4 regions of the Pseudodesulfovibrio mercurii genome follow, and region 1 is predicted to be linked to each of the others. Evidence: predicted binding sites of a transcription regulator. Region 1 holds the regulator's gene; each other region holds the start of a gene.

The links. The regulator sigma-54, encoded in region 1, starts transcription at its own class of promoters, with help from an activator protein. The targets are predictions, from matches to a motif close to CTGGCACGGNNNNTGCTT.
Region 2: flgB (flagellar basal body rod protein FlgB) is a predicted target of sigma-54. The motif match lies at 3,248-3,265, and genes of this name have one in related genera.
Region 3: nifJ (pyruvate:ferredoxin (flavodoxin) oxidoreductase) is a predicted target of sigma-54. The motif match lies at 1,885-1,902, and genes of this name have one in related genera.
Region 4: DND132_RS16135 (ammonium transporter) is a predicted target of sigma-54. The motif match lies at 2,128-2,145, and genes of this name have one in related genera.

Annotation. Positions count from the first base shown of each region.
Region 1 is NC_016803.1:586,570-593,679, forward strand. It holds gene DND132_RS02745 (PTS sugar transporter subunit IIB) at 1-187, opposite strand, end outside; gene DND132_RS02750 (PTS sugar transporter subunit IIA) at 198-638, opposite strand; gene rapZ (RNase adapter RapZ) at 641-1,522, opposite strand; gene DND132_RS02760 (PTS sugar transporter subunit IIA) at 1,541-1,990, opposite strand; gene hpf (ribosome hibernation-promoting factor, HPF/YfiA family) at 1,993-2,535, opposite strand; gene rpoN (RNA polymerase factor sigma-54) at 2,570-3,979, opposite strand; gene lptB (LPS export ABC transporter ATP-binding protein) at 4,216-4,941, opposite strand; gene DND132_RS02780 (LptA/OstA family protein) at 4,942-5,748, opposite strand; gene lptC (LPS export ABC transporter periplasmic protein LptC) at 5,780-6,397, opposite strand; gene DND132_RS02790 (KdsC family phosphatase) at 6,398-6,922, opposite strand; gene kdsA (3-deoxy-8-phosphooctulonate synthase) at 6,915-7,110, opposite strand, start outside.
Region 2 is NC_016803.1:1,179,436-1,186,545, reverse strand. It holds gene fliG (flagellar motor switch protein FliG) at 1-343, opposite strand, end outside; gene fliF (flagellar basal-body MS-ring/collar protein FliF) at 347-1,939, opposite strand; gene fliE (flagellar hook-basal body complex protein FliE) at 1,975-2,304, opposite strand; gene flgC (flagellar basal body rod protein FlgC) at 2,323-2,760, opposite strand; gene flgB (flagellar basal body rod protein FlgB) at 2,761-3,171, opposite strand; gene DND132_RS05535 (tetratricopeptide repeat protein) at 3,605-4,168, shown strand; gene DND132_RS05530 (IMP cyclohydrolase) at 4,628-5,224, shown strand; gene hflX (GTPase HflX) at 5,477-7,110, shown strand, end outside.
Region 3 is NC_016803.1:1,071,570-1,078,679, reverse strand. It holds gene nifJ (pyruvate:ferredoxin (flavodoxin) oxidoreductase) at 1-1,804, opposite strand, end outside; gene DND132_RS05075 (DNA-3-methyladenine glycosylase I) at 2,138-2,701, opposite strand; gene DND132_RS05070 (sigma-54-dependent transcriptional regulator) at 2,710-4,152, opposite strand; gene DND132_RS05065 (hybrid sensor histidine kinase/response regulator) at 4,154-6,808, opposite strand; gene DND132_RS05060 (Dabb family protein) at 7,087-7,110, shown strand, end outside.
Region 4 is NC_016803.1:3,590,683-3,597,792, forward strand. It holds gene DND132_RS16125 (3-dehydroquinate synthase II family protein) at 1-832, opposite strand, end outside; gene DND132_RS16130 (2-amino-3,7-dideoxy-D-threo-hept-6-ulosonate synthase) at 843-1,640, opposite strand; gene DND132_RS16135 (ammonium transporter) at 2,194-3,528, shown strand; gene DND132_RS16140 (P-II family nitrogen regulator) at 3,575-3,907, shown strand; gene DND132_RS16145 (EAL domain-containing protein) at 4,034-5,266, shown strand; gene metK (methionine adenosyltransferase) at 5,349-6,518, opposite strand; gene panD (aspartate 1-decarboxylase) at 6,555-6,935, opposite strand; gene panC (pantoate--beta-alanine ligase) at 6,941-7,110, opposite strand, start outside.

The DNA.
Region 1 (7,110 bases):
CCTCGTCCACGGTGATGAAGGAGCTCTTCACGGCCTGGGGGATGGCCAGGGACATGATCTCCTGCTGGAGGATATCGTGGGCCAGCTCGTCGTTGGCCACGATAACGGTCTTGGCGCCGGTGTAGGGCAGCCACGTCTCGATGATCTGGCCGTGAATCAAGCGGTTGTCGATACGAACGAGAGTCACGGCACCATCCCTACTTTTTCGTCGCTTTTTTGCGCAGCATCGCCCCGGCGACCTTGATTCCCTGCTGCCCCGCCACCATGGCCTTTTCGGCCAGGTCGGGCAACGTCAGGGAGCGGGCCTGGAGGGTGGCCACGAGCATGGGCAGGTTGACGCCGGTGATGACCTCGAGATTTTCCGATTTCATCAGGGACAGGGACATGGTCGTGGGCGAACCGCCGAACAGGTCGGTCAGGGCCATGACGCCCTTGCCCTGCTCCACGGACTGGATCGCCTTGCGCACATTTTCCAGGGCCTCGTCCACGCCCTTGTTCACGTCGATGCCCACGGCCAGGCAGTTCTCCTGGGGACCCAGGACCATCTCGGCCGCCTTGAGCAGGGTCTCGCCGAAGCTGCCGTGGGTGACCAGCACCACGCCGATCACGCCGGATTTCTTGTCAGTCTGTGCAACCATGTCTATCCGAGTTCCATGTGTCGATGTTCGATCGAAACCGTATACCCCTTTTCCTTCAGGGTTGCCAGTACCGACTCGGCCACGGAAACCGACCGGTGGCGGCCGCCGGTGCAGCCCAGGGCCAGGGTGATCCTGTAGCGCCCTTCCTCGGCGTACAGAGGCAGAAGATAGAGCAGAAAATCGTGGAACCGCCGGATGAAGCCCTGCCCCGTGGGATTGTCCAGGACGTAGTCGGACACGGCCTTGTCCAGGCCGGACAGGGAGCGCAGGGACTTGTCGAAATATGGATTGGGCAGGAAGCGGAGGTCGAAGACCAGGTCCGCCTCGGACGGCACGCCGTACTTGAAGCCGAAGGTGATGATGTGCACCCGCATGCCCAGCCCCACGTCCTCCAGGGCCGACCACTTGGTCTGGATGACCCGGCGCAGGTCGTGGATGGAGTAGTCCGTGGTGTCCAGGACCAGGGCCGCGCCCGAGCGGACAGGCGCCAGGAGCTTCTTCTCCATCTCCAGGGCCGCTTCCAGGCCGAGGTTGCGGCTCTCCAGCGGATGGGGACGGCGGGTGGTGGCGTAGCGGCGGACCAGTTCGGCCATCTTGGCCTCGAGAAAGAGGACCTGCGGGGTGATGCCCAACTCGGCGAACCCCTCCAGGGCCTTTCCCCAGCCGTCCACGAACTCGAACTGGCGCAGGTCCATGCCGAGCGCCATGCCGCGGTACTTGGTGTCGAAGGTCAGGATGAGCTCGGCCAGCTTGGGCGACATCTCGGAGGGCAGCCCGTCGATACAGAAAAATCCCAGGTCCTCGAAGACCTTGAGGGCGGTGCTCTTGCCGGACCCGGAAAGTCCGGTGACGATCACCACGGGAAAGGGATTGGTCGAGGTCAACGGAGTCCGCCCATGGAGTTACACGCTCTTGAGGAGGGCCCAGAGCCCTTCGACGTCCTCGGCCGACAGGAACGCCTTGCGGAATTCCTCGTCCTTGAGGAGACGGGATATCTGGGCCAGGACGCGCAGGTGCATGCCCGCCACCTGCTCCGGGGCCAGGACCAGGAAGAAAATGGTACAGGGCCTGTGGTCGAGAGCCTCGAACTCCACGCCCTTGAGGCTGCGGCCCACGACCACGATGACCTTTCCCAGATCCTCAAGCTTGCCGTGGGGGATGGCGATGCCGTCGCCGATACCGGTGGAGCCCAGCCCCTCGCGGTCGAGAAGGACACGGACCGCATGGTCCGTGTCCATCTCTGGATATTGCTCGCCCAGGGGGGCGACGAGTTCTTGCAGCACGTCCGACTTGGTCTCGGACTTGAGCTCGGGAAGGATCAGTTCCTTCGCCAGGTAATCACTGAGTTTCATGCTTAGTTACCGGGGTCTATGAGGCCGTAATCGCCGTTCTTTCTCTTGTAGATAACGTTGACGCCATCGGTCTCCGCGTTGAGGAAGACCAGGAATTCCTTGTCGCGGGCATCAAGCTGCATGGCGGCCTCTTCCACGGACATGGGCTTGGGCTCGTATGCATCGCTGCCGACGATGGTGGGCGACGAACCGGAAGCAAGGTCCTCGTAGGACAGGTAGTTCATCTGCACCAATTTATTGGGACTCGCCTGCCTGGGGCGATTCTTCATCTTTTCACGCATCTTGCGAAGCTGGGCTTCCAGCTTGTCCAGGACCATGTCTATGGTGGAGTACATGTCTTCCGAGTCTTCATAGGCCGAGATGTGAATGCGATCCGAGTTCAGGATCACGTCCGCCTTGTGGCGGAACTTATCGACCAGCAGGTTGACCTGGAGATCTGCCTCCGCATCGGAAACGTATTTCGCTACCTTTTCAAAACGCTTTTCCGCATACCCCTTGAGGTGATCGGAAGGCTCGAAGTTCTTGAAAGTGAAGCTGATGTTCATACGCTGCCTCCTGGTTGTGAGTGCCAAGCAGGGACTAGAAGTACTGCTTGCGTTTTGAAGACGAAGCAATGCCCATTGCCGAGCGGTATTTGGCGACCGTACGCCGGGCGATGTTCACTTCCAGCTTTTCCTGGAGGATCTCGCCGATGCGCTCGTCGCTGAGCGGTTTCTTCGTGTCTTCGTCTGCGATCATTTGCTTGATGAGCGCCTTGACGCTCTCCGAACCCACCTGGGAACCGTCGTTCAGGTCCAGGGCCGAGTTGAAGAAGAACTTCAGCTCGAAGATGCCGTGAGGGGTCGAAACATACTTGTTGGTCGTGATTCGGCTCACGGTGGACTCGTGCATCTCGATGTCTTCCGCCACCTCCTTGAGGATCAGGGGTTTGAGTTTCGTCACGCCTTCCTCGAAGAAGGCCCTCTGGAAGCCGACAATGCTTTCGACTACTTTATACAGGGTTCGCTGCCGCTGGTACAGACTTTTCATCAACCATGCGGCGGAACGCATCTTTTCCTGAAAATATTCCTTCTCCTTGTCGGCCGCGCCCTTCATGGAATCCATGTAGAAGGTGTTCATCTGAAGGCGGGGCATGCCGTCCTCGTTGAGGATGATGACGAAGTCCTCGCCGTACTTGTAGACGAAGACGTCGGGGCTGACATAGTGCGGTTCGGTGCTGGAAAAATTGGCGCCCGGCATGGGGTCGAGGGTCTGGATCAGGTCCAGGTAGGCCTTGAGGTCCTCCATGGAGATCTTGAACTTGCGGGCCAGGGGCTTGTAGCGGTTCTTCTCCAGGTCCTCCAGGTGGTCGCGCACCAGGGAGATGAGCGTCGGATCGTCGTAGCCCAGGACCTCCATCTGGACCAGCAGGCACTCCTGCGGGGTGCGGGAGCCGACGCCCACGGGGTCGAGATGCTGGATGCGGGTCAGGACGGACTCGACCTCCTCCGGGGTGGCCTGGACCATGGCGGTCAGTTCCTCCATGGAGGCCTGGAGGTAGCCGTTGGAGTCGAGATTGCCGAGGATGACGTCGCCGATGGCCAGTTCGTGCTCGGTGAAGCTGGACAGGCGCATCTGCCAGTTGAGATGCCCTTCCAGGGAGGGCTTGGAGGCCAGGCGGGCTTCGAAGGACATGCCCTCCTCCGGCATCTCCAGGTCGCGGGACAGGGCCTGCTTGGAGGTGGAGGAGAATTCGCCGAGGTAGTTCTCCCAGTCCGCGTTGCGGACCAGTTCCTCCTCGGCCTGGGATTCGGTCAGGACCTCCGCCTTGTCCGGGACCTCGGTCTCGGTCTCGGTCTCGTCCAGGAAAGGATTCTCCAACAATTCCTGCTGCACCGTCTCCAGCAGTTCAAGCCGCGAAAGTTGCAGCAGCTTGATGGCCTGCTGCAACTGGGGCGTCATGACCAGTTGCTGTGAGAGCTTGAGCTGTTGCCGAAGTTCCAATCCCATGATTCATCACCCGCTTGAGGTTGTATTTATCGGCTGCCGGATAACGAAAATTTTTTTCATTCGGCAGCCATTTTTTTCAGTTCGACTATGTCACAGTGAATTAAAGGATGCAACACAATTGTGATAACATCCTGTTTCTATTGCAAATTCAACGGGCATATTTCTGGTATGAAAAAAGTGTACCAACCTTTGCGAACGGTGTAAATCGGGAAAGCGGAAAAAGATGCGGAAAAGGCTCAGAGACGGAAATCCTCGCCCAGATATATCTGCCGGGCGCGGCTGGACTTGACGATCTCGTCCGGCCCTCCCTCCAGGATGACCGTGCCCTCGTAGACCAGGTAGGCGCGGTCGCAGATATTCAACGTCTCCCTGACGTTGTGGTCGGAAATGAGGATGCCGATCTCCATGGACTTGAGCACGGAGATGATCTCCTGGATGTCGATGACCGCGATGGGGTCGATGCCCGCGAAGGGCTCGTCCAGGAGGATGAACTGGGGGGCGAGGATGAGCGCCCTGGCGATCTCGAGCCTGCGCCGCTCGCCGCCGGACAGGAACATGGCCGCCTGGTCCGCCAGCTTGGTGATGGTGAACATCTCCAGGAGCTCGTCGGCCCGGACGCGCTGCTGCTTCGAGGTCAGGCCGGTCTGCTCCAGGATGATCTGGAGGTTCTGGCGCACGGTCAGCTTGCGGAAGATGGAGCTCTCCTGGGGCAGGTAGCTGACCCCCATGCGGGCGCGCTCGTGCAGGGGCTTGTCCGTAAGCGGCCGCCCGTTCAGGGTGACCTCGCCGGTGTTGGGCTGGACGATGCCCACGAGCATGTAGAACGTGGTCGTCTTGCCCGCTCCGTTGGGGCCGAGCAGGCCGACCACCTCGCGGGCGTTGAGCTCGATGTTGATCCCGTGGACGACCTCTTTCTGGCCGTACCGCTTGGACAAATTGGTGGCACGCAGTCCTTCCGCCATCTACTGCACCTTGAGATTGCCGGGGGTCATGAAGATGGCCTTGACGCGCTGCTCGCCGCCGATGACCTCGGACCGGTCGTCCTTGATGTGGAAGTTGATGACTTCGCCGGTCAGGGAGTTGGGGCCGTCCTGAAGCTTGGGATTCCGCTCCATCTTGAGCAGCTGCGGACCCACCAGGTAGGTCAGCTTGCCGCAGGTCCCCTCGGTGGTCCCCTTTTTGGCCCGGACGTTGCCCTCGGCCACGATGCGGTCCACGCTGTCGGCGGAGAACTTCTTGTCGGTCCTGGCCGAGAGGTAGGCCGAGAGCTTGTCGGCCCACAGGGTCAGCTCGCCGTGGGTGGCGACCACGTTGCCCACGAAGGCGATGACCTTGCCGGTCTCGTCGTAGGTCATGCGGTCGGAGGTGATCCTGACCGGCATGCGGCTCGGGTCCACGCCCACCGGGACGGGGGCGGGCGGCGGGGTTTCGGCCACCTCGGCCTTGACCTCGCCCTCGCCGGAATCGGCCTTGGGCGCCGGGGCGGGCGCGGCCGGCGTCTCCTCGACCACCTTGAGATACTTGGCGTTGGCGTAGCCCACGGCCTTGGCGAGGTCGCGGTCCTTTTCACCCAGTTCGAACACGGCCACCCAGCCGTCCTTGGGGAAGTCCGTGCGCACCCGCTGGCCCTTGGCCAGGGTGACCACGTGCTCCGCTCCCGGGGCGGGCGCCTTGCGCACGTTCAGGTTGACCATGGCCTCGCGCACCTCGCCCCAGTCCTGGGCCTGGGCCCGAACCGGCACCAGCAGCAGGGCCAGCATCAGCAGCATTCCCGTATGGCGAACCGTTTTTCGCAACGTCTTATTCCTTGTTTTCGATCAAAGGGCTCTTTCCCAGCCCCTCGGGGGCCAGCAGGGCTTCCACCCCGCCCGCGGCCACCAGTTGTCTCGTGACCAGGTCGATCTCCATGGCCTTGGCCTGGACGGTCATGTCCGGTCGGCGCACGGTGACGCCGCCCTTGAGGTACACCTTACCGATTGCGCCCACATAATCAAGGTACTGGGCGTCCAGGGCCAGATTGCCGAACCGGCCGCTGACCCCGTCGTAGAGCGACAGGTTGTCGTTCTCCTGATCCACCTCGCCGCGGTCGGCCTGGACGTAGACCTCCTGGCGGTCCGCGCCGAAAAAGGCGGTCAGCTGGGGAAAGTCCACGGCGATGATGCCGAGTTCCTGGTTGTACTTGGCGCTCTTGGCCAGCAGCTTCCAGGACAGGCTCCCCTGCTTGCCCTGGACCAACTCGATGTCTTCGGCCGAGACGTCGGCGTCGGCGAACATGTCCTCGCGGGACACGGCCGGTTTGGCGGCGGTGTCCGCGTTCTCCAGGATGGGATCGGAAAAGAAGAGGGAGTTCACGGCCAGGCCGAGAAGCAGGCCGAGACCGAAGATGACGAACAGAACCAGAGCGGGGCGCCCTCTCATCTAGTCCACCCAGTGCTTGAGGGCCTGTTCCTTGAGGCCGCGCGCCTCGAGGATGAAGGCGATGGCTTCACGGACCGCGCCGTGTCCGCCCGAACGGGTGGACACCCAGTCCGCGGCCTCGACGGCCTCGGGCACCGCATTGGGCACGCACAGGGCCAGCCCTGCGCGGCGCATGACGGCCAGGTCGATCCAGTCGTCGCCCATGTAGGCGGCCTCCTCGGGGGCAACCCCCGCCTTTTCGCACATCTCCTCGAAAAGCGGGACCTTGCGGTGATGTCCGGCGTAGTAGTACTTGATGCCCAGCTCGCGGACGCGGTTTTCCACCGGCCTCTGGTTCAGGCCGGTGATGACCCCGATCTCAAGGCCCACGGCCTGGGCCATCTTGATGCCGAGGCCGTCCTGCACGTTGAAGCGTTTCATGAGGAGGCCCTCGTCGCCGTAGTACAGGCCGCCGTCGGTCAGCACCCCGTCTACGTCGAGCACCAGCAGCTTGATCTTCCGCGCCAGCGCGGTCGCGTCAGCCACGGACGACCTCCCACAGGGCCAGGAGCCGGTTGAGCAGCCCCTCCACCTGATTGAGCGGCAGGGAGTTGGGGCCGTCGCACAGGGCTCTGTCCGGGTCGGGATGAACCTCCATGAACACGCCGTCCACGCCCGCGGCCACGGCGGCCGAGGCCAGGACCGGGACGTATTCGCGCTGCCCGCCCGAGGCC
Region 2 (7,110 bases), 590 kb from region 1:
GCGGGCTGACGTTCCCCAGCTCCTGGAAGGGCGTGGGCCCGGTATCCAGGTCCAGGGAATCCATGATGTATTTGGCGGTCTCCGCGTCCAGGGACTGGGTCAGGAGGCGCTTGACCTGTTCCGGTCCGCCCACCAGCAGTTCCGCGCCGTAGGCCAGGGCCTCGTTGTACTCCTTGAGCACTTCCAGGACCTGCTCCTTGGGCACGGAGTCGGTTTCGAGCATGGCCTTGGACACGGCGGCGATCTCGTTGCGTTCCATGCGCTTGAACACCTCGGCCGTGAACTTCTCGCCCAGGGCGAGGAGCACGATGGCCGTTTTCTGGGGGCCGCTGAAGTCAGCCATGTCTTACGCCTCCTGGGTAAGCCAGGTTTTGAGCAGGTGGACGGCCTGGTCGATGTTCTCGTCGGACAGCTGGATGGCGTGGTTCTTGGCGTTCTCGAGCCGCCGCGAGGCGTCCAGGGCCTCCTCGTCCATCTCTTCCTCCTCCAGGGCCAGCCGCTCGGAACCGGGCAGCCCGGCCATCTCCTCGATCTCCTGCTCGGCGACCCTCGGCCGGATCAGGGCCATGACCACCGGCCGGACAACCAGGATGAGGAAGAGGAAGATCAACAGGCCGTTGAGGAACGGCTTGCCCAGCCGCTGGGCGTATTCCAGCATGGTCCGCATGAGGGAGTCGCCGTCGGCCAGCTGCGGCTCGCCGAAGGAGATGTTGCTGACCTCGATGGTGTCGCCGCGCTGCGCGTCGAAGCCCACCGCGTTTTCGATCAGGGTGCGGATGCGGTTGATCTCCTCGGCGGAGCGGGGCACGTAGACCTGCTTGCCGTCGGCGTCCGTCTGCCACGTCCCGTCCACGATAACCGCAACGGTCAGCCGTTTCAATTCCCCGACCGGGGTGATGATGTTTTCTTCCTGCTTGTCGATCTCGAAGTTGGTGGTCCGGGACTCGCGGGTGGAGTCCTGGGTGGTCTTGGTGCCGGAGAAGCCGTCGCCCCGGAAGTTGACGTCCGGTGCGCCGCCGCCCAGGTCGGCCGCGCCGCTGGTGGTCTCCTCGTTGCGGGTCTCGGAGCGGACCACGGCGCTGTTCGGGTCGTAGACCTCCTTGCGCACCGTGCGCTGGCTGAAGTCGAGGTCCGCGTTGACCCTGGCGATGACCTTGTCCGGGCCCACGGCCGGGCCGAGCAGTTCGAGGATGCGGCGTTGCAGCTTGCCTTCCACGTCCGCCTTGTGCAGGAGCTGGGCGTTGGACATGGCCAGGCCGGTGGACTGGTCCTCCGGGGTGTACAGGGGATGGCCCTTCATGTCCGTGACCGTGATGTTCTTGGGTTCGAGCCCTTCCACGGCCATGGACACCAGGTTGACGATGCCCTTGATCTCGTCGGGTTCGAGTTTGCCCTCGCCCTTGAGCTGGAGGACGATGGACGCGGACGGCGCCACCTGATCCTCGATGAACAGGGATTTCTGCGGGATGACCAGGTGGACCCTGGCCTTGTCCACGATGGGAAATTCGGTGATGGTCCGGGCCAACTCGCCCTGGAGGGCCCGCTGGTAGTTGACGTGCTGGACGAAGTCGGTCTGGCCGATCTGGACCTCGTCGAAGATCTCGAAGCCGATGCCCTGGCCGTGCAGGTTGCCCTCGCCAGCCACCTTGAGGCGCAGCTCGTAGACCCGGTCCGCCGGGACCATGATGGTCGTGCCGTTGTTTTCGAGCTTGTAGTCCTCCTTCTGGGCCTGGAGCATGCCCACCACCCTGGAGGCGTCCTCCGGGTAGAGGTTGGTCATCAGGACCCGGTAGTCGGGCTTGTTCATCCAGTAGATCATCAGCGCAAAGGAGATGACCACGGCGGCGGTCAGACCGCCGATGAGGATGCGTTGGGACACGGTGCGGTCGGCCCAGATTCCCTGCATCTTGGACCAGTATTCGGCGACGAACGGGGGCATCTTCTCTTTCTCCGGCTAGCGTTGGCGGCAGCGCCCTAGAAGGACATCTGCATGATTTCCTTGTACGCGTTCATGATCTTGGAACGGACGGCGCCGGTCATCTGCATGGCCATGCCCGCCTTCTGCATGGAGATCATCAGTTCATGCACGTTCTGGGTCTTGCCCGAGGCGAACTCCTCGATCATGGTCTCCTTGGTCTCCTGAAGGTCGTTGACCTTGACCAGGGAGGACTTGAGGGTATCGCTGAAGCTGCGGACGGGTTCCTGGGGTTTTCTCAGGCTCTGGGAAACCGTGGAGTCCACCGTGCGGCGGCGGATATCCATGGCGTTCTGATAGGCGTTGAGGGCGACGCTTTTGACGACCATCTACCGTACCTCCTTGCCCTAGCTGCCTATGGTCAGGGCTTTCTGGAACATGTTCTTGACCGCCTGGACGGTCTGGACGTTGGCCTCGTAGCCGCGCATGGCCTGCATCATGTTGGCCATCTCCTCGACCACGTTGATGTCCGGGTAGAACACGTAGCCCTGGTCGTTGGCGTCCGGGTGGTTCGGCTCGTAGACCTGCTTGAACGGGCGGTTGTCGGCGAGCACGCCGGTGACCTTGACCCCCTCCAGGTTGCGGTTGAGCTGGTCCTGCATGGCCTGGTCGAAGGGCGAGTAGACCGGCGTGGCCTCGAAGGAGACCGTCTTGCGCTGGTATGGACCGCCCCCCGCCGTTTCGGTGGTGCGCATGTTGGCCATGTTCATGGAAATGACGTTGAGCTGCGCCCGCTGGGCCGTGAGCCCGGACGCGCTGATGTCGAGTGCCGTCATGAAGTCCATTTACTTGCTCCCTTCCTGGATGACCTTGCCCATGCCGTCGAAACTCTTTTTGATGACCGAGGCCAGGGCGTTGTACATCATGGTGTTCTTGGCGTTGGTGGCCATTTCCTTGTCCAGGTTGACCTCGTCCTGGCCGTATACCTCCCGCGCCTGGAGGTCCTGGATTCCGTCGCCCTTGAACCCGTTGGGGTCGAAGGCGATGGGCAGGTGGTCCTGCTGGGTGCGGGTCAGCTTGCCCAGGGCGTTCTGGTTCAGTGCGCTCTGGAGGCGTTCCTCGAATTCGAGACGGCGCGCCTTGTAGCCGGGCGTGTTCACGTTGGCGATGTTGCCCGTGACGATATTTTGACGTTCCAGGCGCAGGTCCATGACCTTTGCCGTGACGTTGAGGTTGTGCTCGAAAAGTCCTCGCATGCCTTGCTCCTCCTGCATTCGCGTGTCGGTTGCGGCCCGGCGCGGGCACGTTTTTCCGCCGGGGCCGCCAGACACTAAGCAACTCCCGTTCCAATCAAACAACCTATTGAAATTATGAATGAAGTGTGAAAAAGAACAGGGCCGACGTCAGACTCCCGGCCACGGACCGTGCCCGGGCCGGTCCCGGGCGGGCGGCGAAACAGGGCAGAATATTCCCTTTGGCCCGTTTCCGGCCGGTGCCGGGTGCGGACCGTTCACCGGGTGTATGATGTTAAAAGCGTTTTTATTCAGTATGTTGCAAATTTCTCGGCCGGGCGTCGGAACGCCGGCTTCCGCTCCTTGGCACATTGATTGCTAGATCGGAGTCGGCCGAATCGGCCAAGGAGATCTTTTCAGCCCGGCATCCCGGGTAAAGGAGAAATGGAGGGGAACTATGAGTGGTCATCTGGATTACGAAATCAACAAGGAACTCGGCGAATGCTACCTGTTCATGGGTGAGCTGGACAAGGCCGAGGAGTACTACAGGAAGGCCGTCAGCTCCAACGGCGTCCATCCCGACCCGTACCTCGGCCTGGCCACGGTCGCCGTCCAGCGCGGCGATCTGGAGGATGCCGAGGTCATGTACAGGAAGGCCCACAAGATCGAGCCTTCGGACAAGAGTCTTTCCGGGATAGCGCTCATCCGCATGGAGAACGGCGACAGGGACGAAGCCTTCACCCTGTTCGTCGAGGCCCTCGGCATGAATCCCGAAAACATGGTCGCCCTGTTCAGCCTGATCCGGCTCGGCCATGAAACGGAACGCATCGGCGAAATCATCCCGCACCTTGAGAACTATCTCGAAATCGACCCGGCCAAGCACGAAGTGCGCTACTCCCTGGCCGGGTGCCTCGCCTGCGTCGGGCAGATGGACGCGGCCATCCGGCATCTCGAGCTCATCCTGGACAAGGACCCCGAGAACGCTTCGGCCCGGGAAATGCTCGACCAGTTCCGGTCCTGATAACGGTCTCCCCTCCCGTTGATTTCCCGTCCCGCGCCGCGTGCGGAGGCGGGGCGGGAAATCAGCCTTGAGACCATCCCCGGCGCGCATCGGGCACGCCCACGCCCAGAGACGGCCCCTGCGGAAAGTCCGTGGGGCGGTGTCGTTTTTTCGCGTTCCTCCCGCGTTCGGCACCGGGCGCACCCTCCCTTCCGAACTTCCCCACGACTTTGCATCGGATTCCCGTTCTCCTGGCATTGCGGGCTGTTGAGACTCGTCGGCCCGCCCGTACCGGTCCGTCCCCGGCGGCTAGTCCCCGGTTTTTTCGCGGTTTTTGGACCCCGCCTCCGAAACGGTTTGCACACTTGTGGAAAAGTGGCCGGACCTTGCGCCGTTTTTCGGCGGAAACCGGGGCCTTCCGCGCCTTGCCTTTGGGCGGCAAATCTGGCAAGGGCTCTCAAAACATTAAGTGAGGTTGCGATGAATCTGTTGCCTGTTAAGCGAGCCATACTGTCCGTTACCGACAAGACCGGCCTGGCCGAGTTCGCCAAATTCCTGGTGGACCGGGGCTGCGAACTGGTCTCCACCGGCGGTACCAAGAAGATGCTGAAGGAGGCCGGGCTGCCCGTCACCTCGGTGTCCGACGTCACCGATTTTCCCGAAATCCTCGGCGGCCGGGTCAAGACCCTGCACCCGCACATCCACGGCGGCATCCTGGCCGACAAGGACGACGAGGCGCACATGGAGACCCTGCGCGACTTCGGCATCGAGCCCTTCGACCTGGTCTGCGTCAATCTCTACAACTTCGCCGACGCCGTGGCCAAGGGGCTGGACCTCAAGGCCGCGGTCGAGCAGATCGACATCGGCGGACCGACCATGCTCCGCGCCACGGCCAAGAACTTCCACTCCATCTGCGTGGTCCCGGACCCGAAGTACTACGAGACGGTCGAGCAGGAGATCGAGGAGCACGGCGGCCTGACCCTGCAGTTCCGCAAGGAGATGGCCACCCTGACCTTCCGGCTGACCAGCGAGTATGACGCCATGATCACGAAATACCTCAGCGAGAACGACGCCTAGGAATCACGCACGCGGCTTCCGATAGCGGGCCGTCTGCACATTTTGGGCTCGCGCAATCCGTCAACGTAGTCGGCTACGCCTCCGGTTGCGCTTCGCCCGGGAAAATGCACAGCCGACCCACTCTCGAAAGCCTTACTGTGGGATTAAAGAAAGAAATGCCCCTTCCGATCAGGGATCGGAAATCACCCCGAGGCAAAGAATCGGGATGATTTCCGGTCCCTGATCGAGTATGTGTCAATCAGCGTCGGTCCCATGGCCGAATCGGATCTTACCGGGAGCACGATCATAGCCCAGAAGCCCAAGGGCAACCTCCAGGGGTTGAAGCCCAACCAGATAAAGCGGCTGTCCCGCCTGTACCAGCGCCAGTTTCCGACCGGCGCGGTCTACACCACCGAGCAGGCCCGCGAGCTGGCCGAACTGTCCCAGGACACCGGCCGCCAGCTCGGCCTGCTCATCGACCGCCAGGGCAAGGTGGAGATGGTCCTGGTGGGCGACAATCGGTCCATCTACATCCCCGAGCTGCCCCGCGCGCGCATGGCTTCGGGCCGGTTGCGCGGCCTGCGGCTGCTGCACACCCACCTGGCCGAGGAGAGCCTGAGCCAGGAGGACCTCATGGACATGGTCTTCCTGCGCCTCGATTCCGTGGCCGCCCTGACCGTGCGCGAGGGGTTCCCGGTGGCCGTCGAGGCCGCCCACCTGCTGCCGCCCAACCCGGACGAGAAGAGCTACGAGCTGTTCCCGCCCGTGCGCTGGGACCGGTTCGAGCACGACCTGGGGGCCATCACCGCCGCCCTGGAGGACGAGTTCGGCCGCCAGGCTGACGGGCAGGGCACGGGCTCGGACGAGGACCGGGCCTTGTTGGTCAGCGTGGACGAGACCCCGCGCCCGGTGCAGGAACTTTCCCTGGCCGAGCTGGCCGAGCTGGCCGACACGGCCGGGCTGGTCGCGGCCGGGACCATGATCCAGCGGGTGCGCAAGCAGAACCCCAAGTTCATCCTGGGCAAGGGCAAGCTGGCCGACCTCGAGGTCCGGGCCCTCCAGGCCAACGCCTCGATCATCATCTTCGACCAGGAGCTGTCGCCCACCCAGATGCGCAACCTGGCCGAGATCACCGAGCGCAAGATCCTGGACCGCACCCAGCTCATCCTGGACATCTTCGCCCAGCACGCCACGAGCAAGTCCGGCAAGCTCCAGGTGGAGATGGCCCAGCTCAAGTACACCCTGCCGCGCCTGGTCGGAAAGAACCGGGCCATGTCCCGGCTCATGGGCGGCATCGGCGGGCGCGGGCCCGGCGAGACCAAGCTCGAGATCGACCGCCGCCGGGCCAACGACCGGCTGACCCGTCTCAAGGACGAACTCAAGCAGGTCCGCAGGCACCGCTCCCAGACCCGCGAGCGCCGCGCCAAGGCCGGGCTGCCCGTGGTCTCCCTGGTGGGCTACACCAACGCGGGCAAGTCCACCCTGTTGAATACCCTGACCAGCTCCAGGGTCCTGGCCGAGGACAAGCTTTTCGCCACCCTGGACCCGACCAGCCGCCGCATCCGCTTCCCCGAGGAGCGTGAGGTGGTCCTGACCGACACGGTCGGCTTCATCCGCCGCCTGCCTCCGGACCTGAAGGAGGCCTTCCGGGCCACCCTGGAGGAGCTGGACTCCGCCGACCTGCTGGTCCTGGTCTGCGACGCCTCCCACCCCGAGGTGGAGGAACAGGTGGAGGCGGTCCGGGCCATCCTGGACGAGATGGAGCTGTCCTCCATCCCGTCCATTCTGGTCCTGAACAAGTGGGACAAGCTCGACGAGGAGGGCCGCGCGGCCATGCGCAACGTCTACCCCGAGGGCATCCCGGCCGTGGCCGTGGACCGGCCGACCCTGGAGCCGGTGGTCCAGGC
Region 3 (7,110 bases), 480 kb from region 1:
CGGCGCAGTTCATCTCGACGATCTTCGGACCCTTCTTGCCGTAGGCCTTGTCGATGCCGTCCTTGAGCAGGCTGACGGCCTGTTCGAAGGGAATGACGTCGGCCAGCTTGAAGAAGGCGGTCTGCATGACCATGTTGATGCGGCCGCCCAGGCCCACCTCGCCCGCGATCTTGACCGCGTCGATGGTGTAGAACTTGAGGTTCTTTTTGGCGATGGTCCGGCGCATGGCGGCGGGCAGTTCCTGGTCCATCTGCTCGGCGGACCAGGGGGAGTTCAGCACGAAGGTGCCGCCGTCCTTGATGCCGTCGAGCACGTCGTACAGGTGCACGTAGCTCGGGTTGTGGCAGGCCACGTAGTCGGCCGAGGTGACCAGGTAGGTGGACTGGATGGGTTTGTGGCCGAAGCGCAGGTGGGAGATGGTGATGCCGCCGGACTTCTTGGAGTCGTAGGCGAAGTAGCCCTGCGCGTACATGTCGGTGTTGTCGCCGATGATCTTGATGGCCTGCTTGTTGGCGCCTACCGTCCCGTCGGAACCGAGACCCCAGAACTTGCACTGGACGGTGCCTTCGGGGGTGGTGTCCAGGGTCCCGGTCGTGACAAGGGAGGCGTTGGTGACGTCGTCCTCGATGCCCACGGTGAAGTGGGCCTTGGGGGCGGAAGACGCCATGTTGTCGAACACCGCCTTGGCCATGGCGGGCGTGAACTCCTTGGAGCCCAGGCCGTAGCGGCCGGCGGTGAGGACGGGACCGTTGCCCTGTTCCAGGAACACGGTGCTGACGTCCTGGTACAGCGGATCGCCCAGGGCGCCCGGCTCTTTGGTGCGGTCGAGCACGGACACGTACTTGGCGGTCGCGGGCAGCACGGTCAGGAAATGTTTGGCGGAGAACGGACGGTACAGGCGGACCTTGATCAGGCCGACCTTCTCGCCTTCGGCGATCAGGCGGTTGACCACTTCCTCGATGGTCTCGCAGGAGGAGCCCATGGAGACGATGACGCGCTCGGCGTCGGGTGCGCCCACGTAGTCGAAGGGCTTGTAGTTGCGGCCGGTCAGGGCGGAGACCTTCTCCATGTACTCCTCGACGATGGCCGGAATGGCCTCGTAGTGGGAGTTGGAGGCCTCGCGGCCCTGGAAGTAGATGTCCGGGTTCTGGGCGGTGCCGCGAACGTTCGGATGTTCGGGGTTCATGGCCCGTTTGCGGAACTTGGCCACCTTGTCCATGTTCAGCAGGGGCTTCATGTCCGCGTAGTCGATGGTCTCGATCTTCTGAATCTCGTGGGAGGTGCGGAAGCCGTCGAAGAAGGAGACGAAGGGCACGGAGGACTCGACCGTGGACAGGTGGGCCACCAGGGCGAGGTCCATGACCTCCTGGACGGAGGCCGAGGCGAGCATGGCGAAGCCGGTCTGGCGGCAGGCCATGACGTCCTGGTGGTCGCCGAAGATGGACAGGGCGTGGGCCGCCAGTGCGCGGGCCGACACGTGGAAGACGCAGGGCAGCAGTTCGCCCGCGATCTTGTACATGTTCGGGATCATCAGCAGCAGGCCCTGGGAGGCGGTGAAGGTGGTGGTCAGCGCGCCGCCGGCCAGGCCGCCGTGCACGGCGCCCGCCGCGCCCGCTTCGCTCTGGAGCTGACGGACTTCTACGGTCTGCCCGAAAATATTCTTGCGGCCCTGAGCCGCCCACTCGTCGGCGATCTCGCCCATGGTGGACGAGGGCGTGATGGGGTAGATGGCGGCGGTTTCACTCATGGCATAGGCCACCCAGGCGGCGGCGGTGTTGCCATCCATCGTTTTCATCTTTGACATTCGGTTCTTCTCCTATTGTGGATCGTCGGAATTTGTTGGCGTCCGCAGGGCGGACCCCTTCATTTGATGACACGATCCTTACTCAACATCCGTGCCAACTCTGTGAAAAATAAAATGAGCCGGATTTACAGTAGGTTGGGGAGAAGGCAAAACGAAGCGGGCGATTCCGGCAAGGGCGTCAGTCTGAAAAATAGGACGAAATGCAGGTTGCGGACATGATAAAAGCACGATTCATGGGCATTTTTGCGCAAAGTGGCGCGGAGGGGGTGAAACGGGGTGTGTCCGAAAAAAAAGACTGACCGGGATCGTCCGGAATGCGAGGCGTTGCGGATGTCACCGTCCGGTGGTCCGGACCCAGGCCGGGCCGGTTTGGAGAACGGCGTCGTGGATCGGGCATGACGTCGTGTGCGCCCCTTTCAGGTAGCCGGAACTCATCAGAAATTCGCCGACGATCTCGCCGCCCACGAACTTGAAGCGGGTCTTGAACAGTTTGACCCAGTCGGTTTTTTCCAGGGGGTGGTGGGCGTCGAGCCACGCCTTGAAGGAGCCGTGTTCCCGTTGCAGGGCCAGGACGGCGTTCGCGTTGTGGATGGCAGCATCGACCTTGAGGCGGTTGCGGATGATCCCGGCGTCGTTCAGGAGCCGGGTCCGGTCCGCGTCGCCGTAGGCGGCCACGGTGGGAATGTCGAACCCGTCGTAGGCCTTGCGGAAATTGGTTTCCTTGTTGAGGATTGTCCGCCAGCTCAGCCCCGCCTGGTTGATCTCCAGGACGAGCAGGGCGAACAGCTCGGTGTCGTCCTCGATGGGAAAGCCGTACCGGGTGTCGTGGTACGCGCGGTCCACGTCGTTCGCAGGCCGGGTGGCACAGAAGGCGCAATAGGAGTCGAAATCGGCCACGGGCGCGCCTACAGGGACAGGCCGTACTTCTTGAGCAGACCGTAGAAGTGGGAGCGCGAGAGCTTGGACACGTCGAGGATGCGGGGGAGGTCGCCGTCGCACTGGCGGATGAGTTCGCCCAGGTAGACCTTTTCCGCCGTGCTCTTGAAGTCCCGCAGGGTGGGCAGCTCCTGTTCGAAGATGTCCTCGAAGATGTCCTGTCCGATTTTTCGGACAGGCTCCGTGTCTCCGGGCACCGGGGTTTCCTCCTCGGGCAGGGCGTTGGTCATGCGCTCGATCTGGGCCTTGGCGATAAGGATGCGCAGTTCGCGCGGCAGGTGCATGGCGTAGAGGGTCTTTTCCGTGCCGGAGGTGACCACGGCCCGTTCCAGGATGTTGAACAGTTCCCGAACGTTGCCGGGCCAGTCATAGCTCTCCAGGGCCGGGTTGAAGTCCGAGCCGAAGGACTTGGGCGGCATGCCGTACTGGCGGCAGAGCTGGCTGACCCGGTAGGTGCACAGGGCCTTGATGTCCTCGGGCCGTTCCCGCAGGGGCGGCAGGTGGATGTGCATTGTCTTGAGACGATACAGCAGGTCCGATCGGAATGTTCCCTTTTCGACCATGTCGTCGAGGTTCCGGTTGGTGGCCGCCACCAGCCGGAAGTCGCTGGTCTGCTCGCGGGTGTCGCCCACCGGGCGGAAGGTCCTCTCCTGGAGCACGCGCAGGAAGGCCTTCTGCATGCTGAGCGGCATCTCGCCCACCTCGTCCAGGAACAGGGTCCCGCCGTCGGCCAGCTTGACCAGGCCGATGCGGTCCGCCTGGGCCCCGGTGAAGGCGCCCTTGCGGTGGCCGTACAGGGTGGATTCGAGCAGGGACTCGGTCAGCCCTGCGCAGTCCACGACCACGAAGTTGCCGGACTTGCGCTTGGAGTTGGCGTGGATGGTCGAGGCGAACAACTCCTTGCCCGTGCCGGTTTCGCCGGTGATGAGCACGTTGGACTCGGACCGGGCCGCCTGGGACAGGAGGTTGAAGCTGACCTTGATGATCGGGCTGTCGCCGACCACGCCGTTGAGTTCCAGGTTGCGCTCGGCATCCCGTTCGCGCTTTTCGTCGTGGTACTTGAGGGCCCGGCCCAGGGTCAGGGATATCTCGCGGATGGAGGAGGGCTTGAGCAGGTAGTCCCAGACCCCGCCTCGGATGGCCAGCTCCGCGCCGTCCGGATCGCCCTTGCCGGTCAGGATGATGACCTCGGGCGGGTCGGGCAGGGCCATGATGTCCGGCAGGATGTCCAGGCCGTTGCCGTCGGGCAGGCGCACGTCCAGGAAGATCACGTCGAAGGCCTTTTTGCGCATCAGCCGCAGCCCGGAGTCCAGGGTGTGGGCCGAGACGCAGTCATGGGTCAGCCTGGTGATCAGGCTCTCCATGGTCTCGCAGACGTCATGGTCGTCGTCGATGATCAGTATGTCGGCCACGTCATTCCCCCTGTTTCTCTTCGTTCAACACGGTGTTGATGGCCCGAGACAGATCCTGCTTGTCGTATGGTTTGATAACCACCAGACGGATGTTCGGCAAGTCCGCGGCCGCCGAAACCGCGTCCTCGCGGCCGGAGATGAGGATGATCGGCAGGTTCGGGTCGATGACCGCCAGCCGCCGGGCCAGCTGGGTGCCGCTCATGCCGGGCATATCGTAGTCGGTGATGACCAGGTCGAATTCGCCGGGCATGTCGTTGACCCGGCGCAGGGCCTGGAGCGGACTTTCCTGGCCGTCCACCACGTAGCCCATGGTCTCAAGCAGGCGCGGCGTTGTCTGGAGCTGGTCCGCGTCGTCCTCCACGAAGAGGATGTGCGCGCCGAGGTTGTGCGGCACGCCGAGCAGGTCCACGTCCCCGCACTGGTCCGCGTCGCCCTTGGGCAGGAAGATGGAGAAGACCGTGCCGCCGCCCTCGCGCGGGTCCACCCGGAGGCCGCCCTTGTGGCTGTGCACGATGCCGTGGACGACCGCCAGCCCCAGCCCGGTGCCCTCGGTCTTGTCCTTGGTGGTGAAGAAGGGGTCGAATATCTTGTCCACGATGTCCTGGGGGATGCCGGGGCCGTTGTCCTCCACCACCAGGCGCACGTATTCGCCCGGCGTCAGCCCGAGGATGTCCGCCTCCTCGCCCGCGACCTCGGCCTGGTCCAGGCGGACCTCGATGGTTCCGCCCGTGCGCCGCAGGGCGTGGAAGGCGTTGGTGCACAGGTTCATGACCACCTGGTGGATCTGGGTCGGGTCGGCGTACACGCAGGACAGGTTCTCCTTGATGCGCGAGAGGACCTCGATCTTGCGCGGCATGGAGGACTTGAGCAGCTCCACGGCCTCGGTGATGACCCCGCCCACGTCCGTGGGTCGGAACCCCTCGGTGGAGGGGCGGCTGAAGGCCAGGATCTGCTTGACCACCCGGCCGCCGCGCCGGGCCGCCTTGAGCACCCGCTCCAGGTCCCTGGTGGTCATGGACTCAGGGTCCAGGTCGCTCACGGCCAGTTCGGTGGAGTTGATGATGCTGGTCAGGATGTTGTTGAAATCATGGGCGATGCCCCCGGCAAGGGTGCCGATGGCCTCCATCTTCTGGGATTGCAGGAGCTGTTTTTCCAGGTTCAGTTCGGTGGTGATGTTGTCGGCCATGGAGAGCACGCCCACGATCTGGCCCGACCGGTCCGTGATGGGCACCTTGGTGACTTCGATCCAGGCCGGGGTGTCCGTGGCGTCCATGAGCTTGCGCCGCTCCTTGCGGAAGGCCTGGCCCTTGTTGATCACGGCCCGGTCCGCGCCCGAGGCCCAGGAGGCGTAGTCCAGGTCCGGGATGACGTCGTGGGTGGTCCGGTTGACGATGCCCTCGCCGTGCACCAGGCCGAAGAATTCCGAGAAGGCCCGGTTGGTGCCGAGGTACTGCCCGTCCGCGTCCTTCCACGAGACCAACTGCGGGACCGTGTCCATCAGGGTCTCCTGAAAGGCCAGCTGATCCTTGATCTTTCGTTCCACCTTGCGCCGTTCGAGCATGGTCAGGGGCAGGAAGATGAGCACCAGCACGAGCAGGGCGAAGCTGACCATGATGGTCCAGGACAGCTCCTTGGAGAGTTCGTAGAACGCCTTGGGTGCGTTGATGATCCGGCTGCCTTCGGGGAGCAGGTCCATGTCCAGGTTGAGTCGCTTCATGACCGTGTAGTCGAAGATGTATTCGCCGGTGGTCTCGCGGAACACGGGGATTTCGTCGGCGTTCTTGCCGTCGAGGACTTCCAGGGCGGTGCGGGCCGCCCGCTGGCCGTGCAGGAAGCCGGAGAGCATGTTGCCGCCCACCGCGCCGTTGCCCGCCAGGAATTCCCAGGACGTGTAGATGGGTACCGAGGACCGGGCCGAGATGGCCTGCATGACTTCCTCAGCGGTCAGGAAGCGGCCGTCGATGACCTGGTAGTAGGGGACGAAGAACAGGAAGGTGTCCTGGGGAAGGTGGGCCACCCGGTCCATGACGTTGCGCAGGGACATGTCGATCCAGTATTCGGTGGTCAGCGGCACCTTGTAGCGCGCCAACTGGTTCCTGACCTGGCGGGTGATGGCGGCGCCGGTCGTGGATGAGTCGCTGACCACGACCATGTGCTTCTTGCCCGGGTGCAGGCGCAGGGCCACGTCCAGGGTTTTGGACAGGTTGAATATTTCGATGACGCCCGTGGCGTTGTCCACGTCCGTGTCGTCGGTGTTCAGGTAGTTGACGCCACAGTACACCAGCGGAACGCCCGGAAAGAGAATGTCCCGGTAATGGGTGGCAAAGGAGTAGGCGTCGTTGTCCGAGGTCATGATCAGGTCGAACTTTTCGTTCTTGAACTTCTCCTTGTAGAGCCGCAGGAGCATGCGGGTCACGTCCTCGTAGTTGTATCTTTTCGCGTTCATGTATTCGATCTGGAGATCGATCTTGTAGTGGCTGTTCTCCAGGACCGAACGGATGCCGCGCATGATGCCGTCCGACCACTGGTAGCCGTCGTGGTAGGAGTTCAGACAGAGCACGCTCTTCTTGGGTTTCTCGTCCGCGCCGAGGGCCGGTCCGGCGGGCAGGGCGCAGAGGCAGGACAACAGCAGGATCAGACAAAGTATTTTGCGCATGGTGGCTCTTTTTGGCATTTCTTGTGCATGAAGTAGTCTGGCAAAAGGGCGACGCCAAGACGTATGCAAAGGATGGGCCTTTGCCTGCCGAAGTCAAGGCGGCGCACTCCGGGCAGTCTCACCATCTCCCGGAAATGCGGTCAAGGGAATGATATATTTCCCTGCATTGGGGTGACAAAACGGCAAACCGTTGTTATCCTGATTTGTGTAAACAAGTATCTATCGCACGCCGCTTCGTCTATATTGCCAGAATTGTTACCTTTGTAAGGAGTGTCCCAGTGGTCAGACATATCGTCATGTGG
Region 4 (7,110 bases), 850 kb from region 1:
GGAAGACCTGGCCGGTCTTGACGCCGGAATCGGTCTTGACCTCGGCGGTGAGGAGCAGCATGGGCCGGACCTCGACCTTGACCCGGCCCACGGTGGCCAGGGAGGTGGACCCGTCCGCGCCGACGATGAGCACGTCCGTGCCAGCGGCCAGCTCTTCGAGATAGGTGGTCTTGTCGCCCGGCATCTGGGTGTAGGCGTGGACCGCGCCCGCGTTGACCCGGAAGGGGCGGGCGGCCACGTAGGGGTTGGACTCGGTCTCGGCGTGGACCAGGAAGGAAAAGGCGCTGGAGTTGCCGACGAGCATGCCCTGGCCGCGTTTGAGCATGGAGATGGTGTCCACGCAGACGCGGTGGCCCAGTCCGGTGGGTTCGATGGCCGTGACGGTGGCGGTCTGAAGTTCCATGGTTCCCTGGGAGAGTTTGAGTTCGGCGACGATCCGCTTCAGGTCGGCGGCCCCTTCGGGCAGGACCACGATGGTGTCGCAGCCGCGTTCGAGGATGCCCGCGGCCAGGACCGCGCGGTCCAGGGATTCGCATTCCAGGGCCAGGCGGTCCACCTGGGCCAGGATGTTCTCCACCGGGATGATCTCCCAGCCTTTCTTAAGGACCACGTCCTTGCCCGCCTGGATCGCCTTGACGGCCACGTCCTCGTCGGCCTTCTTGGTCAGCTCGACCACGGGCATGTCCTCGGGGGTGATGACGGTCACGCGGCCCAGGGCCCTGACGTCCGCGGCCCGGTCCTTTTCGACCATGACGGCGTCCACGCCGGATTCCAGGGCCAGGGTGATCAGGTTCTTGTCGAAGGGTACGGATTTGAAGATGACTTTTTTCATGACGGCTTCGCTAGGCGTTGAGGTGTTTGAGGGCGGCCTCGACGGATTCGTCGCCGTGGACGATCATGTTCAGGGCCTCCACCAGGCGGGTGGGATTCTCGTGCTGGAAGACGTTGCGGCCCACGGACAATCCCGCGCCGCCCGCCTCCAGGGAGTCATGGACCATCTGAAGGAATGCCTCGGTGCTGTCAAGCTTGGGGCCGCCCGCGATGACCACGGGGATGCAGCAGGCGTCGCACACGCGGGCGAAGGTCTCCTTGTCGCCGGTGTAGTTGACCTTGACCACGTCCGCGCCGAGCTCGGTGCCGACCCGGGCGCAGTGGGCCACGACGGCGGGATCGTATTCGTTCTTCACCTTGGGGCCGCGGGCGTAGACCATGGCCAGGAGCGGGATGCCCCAGTTGGCGGCCTCGGAGGACATCCGGCCGAAATCGCCGAGCATGGCGGCCTCGGTCTCGTCGCCGAGGTTGCAGTGGATGGACACGGCGTCCGCGCCCAGGCGGATGGCGTCCTCCACCGAGGCGACCAGGGATTTGGCGTTGGGGAAGGGGGACAGGGAGGTGGAGGCGGACAGGTGGACGATGAGCCCGATGTCCTTGCCCTGGGCGCGGTGGCCGCAGCGGACCAGCCCCTTGTGTTCGATGACGGCGTTGGCCCCGCCGTCCACGACCCGGCCCACGGCCTCGCGCATGTCGACAAGCCCGTCGATGGGGCCCACGGTCACGCCGTGGTCCATGGGGACGATGATGGTCCGGCCGGTGTTGCGGTTGAAGATGCGCTCCAGCCGGATGGCTTTACCGATGTGCATGGTTCTCTCTCCTTTTGCGGTTGTTGCCCTCAAGGAGCGGCGGGTCCGGCGGCCGATGAAAAAAACAAGGGCCGCCGGCTTTCGCCCGCGGCCCTTGAAGAAGTTCTTTTTCGCTTGTGTGATCCACCAACAGGTTACACAGCACCTCTTCCAAGCCCGCGGGCATGGCTAAACCAATACCAAAAATAAAAGTTGGAAAAGTATGCGTTGGAAACGGTGGTGGAGTTCATGGCCAATAGAGCTACACGGTTGCGGCCGTGGTGTCAACAAAAACTTTTTTCACGATTTCAAGGAGATAGCGTGAATCGCATGATTAATTTGCGACCGGCGGTCATTTTTAGGGTGTTTTGACAATTTTTTACATATTGACAATTTTGGGGTAATTTTCACCCTGCAAAAATGTACTTTATCACAAAAATGAAAAAATGTGACCATCTGAAACCGCCTGCGAGCGGCGATTTTACGTGAATAGCAATGAAAACCGTGATTGGCACGACTCTTGATAGAGGGAGGGCAGGTTAGAAACGCATTCCATTCAAAGAGGAGTATTGCAATGTTTTCGAGAAAGTCCCCGACCCATGTTTCCAAGAGGCTCGCCATAGGCGTGGCCGCTTTGGCAGCAGTCCTGGCCCCCACCTTCGCCCACGCCCAGGAAGTGGAGGTCCTCACCCAGTCCAACGCCAACATTCTGTGGACGTTGATCGCCGCCGCCCTGGTCATGCTCATGCAGGCCGGCTTCGCCTGCGTCGAGTGCGGCTTCACCCGCGCCAAAAACGCCGGCAACATCATGATGAAGAACTTCCTGGACTACGCCGCCGGTTCCATCATCTTCTTCCTGTTCGGCTACGCCATCATGTTCGGCGCCGACGCCGGCGGCTTCATCGGCACCTCCGGCTACGCCCTGGCCGGCATCACCGAGGCCGACCTGCCCTGGACCTACACCTTCTGGTTCTTCCAGTCCGTGTTCGCCGCCACCGCCGCCACCATCGTCTCCGGCGGCATGGCCGAGCGCACCAAGTTCGGCACCTACGTCATCATTTCCATGGTCATCTCCGGCGTGATCTACCCCATCTCCGGCCACTGGGTCTGGGGCGGCGGCTGGCTGGCCAACCTCGGCTTCTGCGACTTCGCCGGTTCCTCCGTGGTCCACTCCGTGGGCGGCTGGATCGCCCTGGCCGGCGCCCTGGTGCTCGGCCCGCGCATCGGCAAGTACTCCGAGGACGGCAAGGCGCGCGCCATTCCGGGCCACAACATCCCGCTGGCCGGTCTGGGCGTCTTCCTCCTGTGGTTCGGCTGGTTCGGATTCAACCCCGGCTCCACCGTCGAGGCCAATGACGCCATCGGCCTGATCGCCATGAACACCACCCTGGCCGCCTGCGGCGGTACGCTCGCCGCCATGGTCTTCGCCTGGTTCCGCTTCGGCAAGCCCGACATCTCCATGTCCATGAACGGCGCCCTGGCCGGCCTGGTCGGCATCACCGCCCCCTGCGCCACCGTCACCCCCGGCGCGTCCATCGTCATCGGCCTGATCGCCGGTGTCCTGGTGGTCCTGTCCATCGAGTTCATCGACAAGGTCCTCAAGATCGACGATCCGGTCGGCGCCTCCTCGGTCCACGGCGTTTGCGGCGCCTGGGGCACCATCGCCGCCGGTCTGTTCAACGTTGACGGCGGCCTGTTCTACGGCGGCGGCGTCCACCTCCTGGGTGTGCAGCTGCTCGGCGTCGGCGCCATCTTCATCTGGGCCTTCGGCTGCGGCTTCATCCTGATGAACGTCCTCAAGGGTGTCGTCGGCCTCCGCGCCTCCAAGGAAGAGGAGCTCAAGGGTCTGGACATCGGCGAGCACGGCTCCGAGGCCTACAACGGCTTCCAGCTCTTCAGCAACGAGTAGTCGACGCGTCGAAGTAACCAGAGATCATTCTTAAGGAGAATATACAATGAAGCTCATCATAGCATACATCAGGCCCGAAAAGCTGAACGACGTGAAGCAGGCACTTTACGCCAAGGAGATCTACTCCCTGTCCGTGACCAACATCCTGGGCTCGGGCCGCCAGAAGGGATTCACCGAAACCTACCGCGGCGTGCAGATGGAAGTGAACCTGCTCAAGAAGGTCCGCCTCGAGATCGGCGTCAACGACGACTTCGAACAGAAGGCCATCGACGCCATCCTGTCCTCCGGCCAGACCGGAAGCGAAGGCGACGGCGTGATCTTCGTCACCGAACTGACCAAGGCCCTGCGCATCAGGACCGGTGAGGACGGCATCCTCTAGGATGGATTGCGACTGCATAGGAGCGCCGGGGCGGCGGGATCGCCGCCCCGGCCCCATGCGACGGATTCGGGCACTGGGTGGATAAACGTAACGGCCGACTGGCAAGGTATTTCAGTGTTGACCGCAGTGCCCGACATACAGAAGATCATTGAAAACCGTTCGTTGATCACGCACTTCCAGCCCCAGGTATCGCTCAAGCGGAAAGCGGTCGTCGGACTGGAGGCGCTGAGCAGGGGGTTCGACCCCCAAAGCGGAGAAATCATACCTCCAACCCTGCTGTTCGAGCAGGCCCGGGACAGGGCATCCCGGCTCGCACTGGACCGGGCCTGCCGAACAAATGCAGCGGAATCCTTCGCCGCCCTGCACAGAAAAGACAAGAGCCTGATGCTCTCCATGAACATCGACGCCTCTTGCATCAACGAGGAAACGCGCGGCTCCTGCCACGTCCTCAACCTGGTCACCCGCTGCGGCATCAGCCCGAGCAACGTGATCATCGAGATCATAGAATCCCGGTGCGAGGACATGGACGCCCTCATGGCCTTCGTCCAGTTCTATCGCGAGAACGACTTCCTCATCGCCCTGGACGACGTGGGCGCGGGCTTCTCCAACCTCGACCGCATCCCCCTGCTCAAGCCCGACGTCATCAAGCTGGACCGCACGCTCATCAACGGCGTGGACCGCCACTTCCACAAGCTCGAGGTGGTCCGCAGCTTCGTCCAGATGTCCAACCGGCTGGGCTGCCTGGTCCTGGCCGAGGGCGTGGAGACCGCCGAGGAGGCCATGTGCCTGCTCAGCAACGGGGTGGACGTGTTCCAGGGGTTCTATTTCGCCCGGCCCGCGCCCGGACTCGACGCCGTGCCCGGCATGGCGGGCAAGGTGGACGCCCTGGCCGAACGCCACCGGGCCAACCGCACCCAGCAGATCGCCGACGACAAGCGGCTCTATTCCAGCTACGACCTGACCGTGTTGACCATGTGCCAGGAGCTGGCCGAGACCCTGGCCAAGGACATGGGCCAGGTCCTTTCCAATTTCGTCGATACCTACGACGGCGTGGAGTGCCTCTACGTCCTGGACATGCGCGGCAACCAGATCACCGACACGGTCTGCGACCCGACGCGCCTCAAGACCTGCAAGCGGTTCCTGTACGAACCCGCCAGCGTGGGCGCGGACCACTCCCTCAAGGAATATTTCCTGCCCATCCAGGCCGGGCTCGAGAAGTTCACCACCCGGCCGTACATTTCGCTCGCCTCGGGCAACCTGTGCATCACCATTTCCCACGTCTTTTACCATAAGAGCAGCGGCCGTCATCGCATTCTGTGCGTGGACATGATCCGGGCCGAAGAGGGAGGCCCCCGATAGGGTTGGCCGCACGCTCAAAAGGGAACCGCCCGGTTCGGCATATGCCGGACCGGGCGGTTTGTTTTCGGAACGGGGCGCGGAACTAGATCTTGCAGGCGGTGCGCAGATCGTTCACGGCGTCGGTCTGCTCCCAGGTGAACTCGGGCAGCTCGCGGCCGAAGTGGCCGTAGTTGGTGGTCTTCTGGAAGATGGGCCGACGCAGCTTGAGGCGCTCCTGGATGAAGTAGGGGCGCATGTCGAAGACCTCGGTCACGGCCTTGGTCAGGGTCTCGTCGTTGACCTGGCCGGTGCCGCGCGAGCTGACGACCACGGACACGGGCTGGGCCACGCCGATGGCGTAGGCGATCTGGACCTCGCAGATGTCGGCCAGACCGGAGGCGACCACGTTCTTGGCCACGTAGCGGGCCATGTACGCCCCGGAGCGGTCCACCTTGGACGGGTCCTTGCCGGAGAAGGCGCCGCCGCCGTGGGCGCCCGCGCCGCCGTAGGTGTCGTTGATGATCTTGCGGCCGGTCAGGCCGCAGTCGCCCACCGGGCCGCCGATGACGAACCGGCCCGTGGGGTTGATGTAGGTCTTGAGGTGGTCGTCGAGCAGCTCCTCCGGGAGGGTCTTCATGATGACTTCCTGGAGGATGGCCTCCTTCAGGTCGGAGTAGGCGATGTTGGCGTCATGCTGGGAGGAGACGACCACGTTGTCGATGCGCACGGGCTTGCCGCTGTCGAACTGGACGCAGACCTGGGTCTTGCCGTCCGGGCGCAGGAAGTCGAGGATGCCCTCCTTGCGCACGTAGGTCAGGCGGCGGGAGAGCTTGTGGGCGTAGTAGATGGGGGTGGGCATGAGCGTCGGGGTCTCGTTGGTGGCGTAGCCGAACATCATGCCCTGGTCGCCAGCGCCCTGGTCCTCGGGCTTGACCCGGTCAACGCCCTGGGCGATGTCCGGGGACTGCTTGTCGATGGACGAGATGACCGCACAGGTCTGCCAGTCGAAGCCCATGGTGTCGGAACTGTTGTAGCCGATGTCCTTGATGGTGGCGCGGACGATCTCCGGGAAATCCGCGAAGGCGGTGGTGGAGATCTCGCCGGCGATGAAGGCCAGGCCGGTGGTCACCAGCGTCTCGCAGGCCACGCGGGCGTTCGGATCCTGGCCGATGATGGCGTCCAGGATGGCGTCGGAAATCTGGTCGGCGACCTTGTCCGGGTGGCCTTCGGTCACGGATTCGGAAGTGAACAGGTATTTGCCTTCAATCTGCATCGGACCCTCCTTGGGGGTTGTGCTGCTTGCTGACGTCTAGAAATCCGGGTTGATGAGTTCGCACTCAAGGATTTCGTCGACGGTATTGTTCTTGCCGGCGATGACCACCCGGGGCTTGCGGGTCTTGGCCTCGTTTTCGTCCAGCCACATGTATGCGGCGATGATCACTCGCTGCCCGACCCCGCCCTTGTGGGCGGCCGCGCCGTTCAGGCAGATCTCGCCCGGTGCGCCGGGGATGGCGTAGGTGGTCAGCCGCTCCCCGTTGTCCAAATTGTACACGTCCACCTGCTCGTAGGGCAGCAGTCCCACCGTCTTCATCAGCTTGGTGTCGATGGAGATGCTGCCCCGGTATTCCAGGTTCGCACAGGTGATGGTCGCGCCGTGGATCTTGGCGCTCAAAAAACATCTCTGAGCCACGAGTATTAACCCTCTATCAATATATTGTCTATGAGCCGGGCCTTGCCCATGCGCACGGCCACCGCGGCCAGGGCGGAGCGGGCAACGGTCTTGACCGGCGAAATCTCGTCAGGGTCCACGATCTCGATGTAGTCCACCTGGCCCATGGGCAGGGTCACGGCGAACTCGTCGGCCA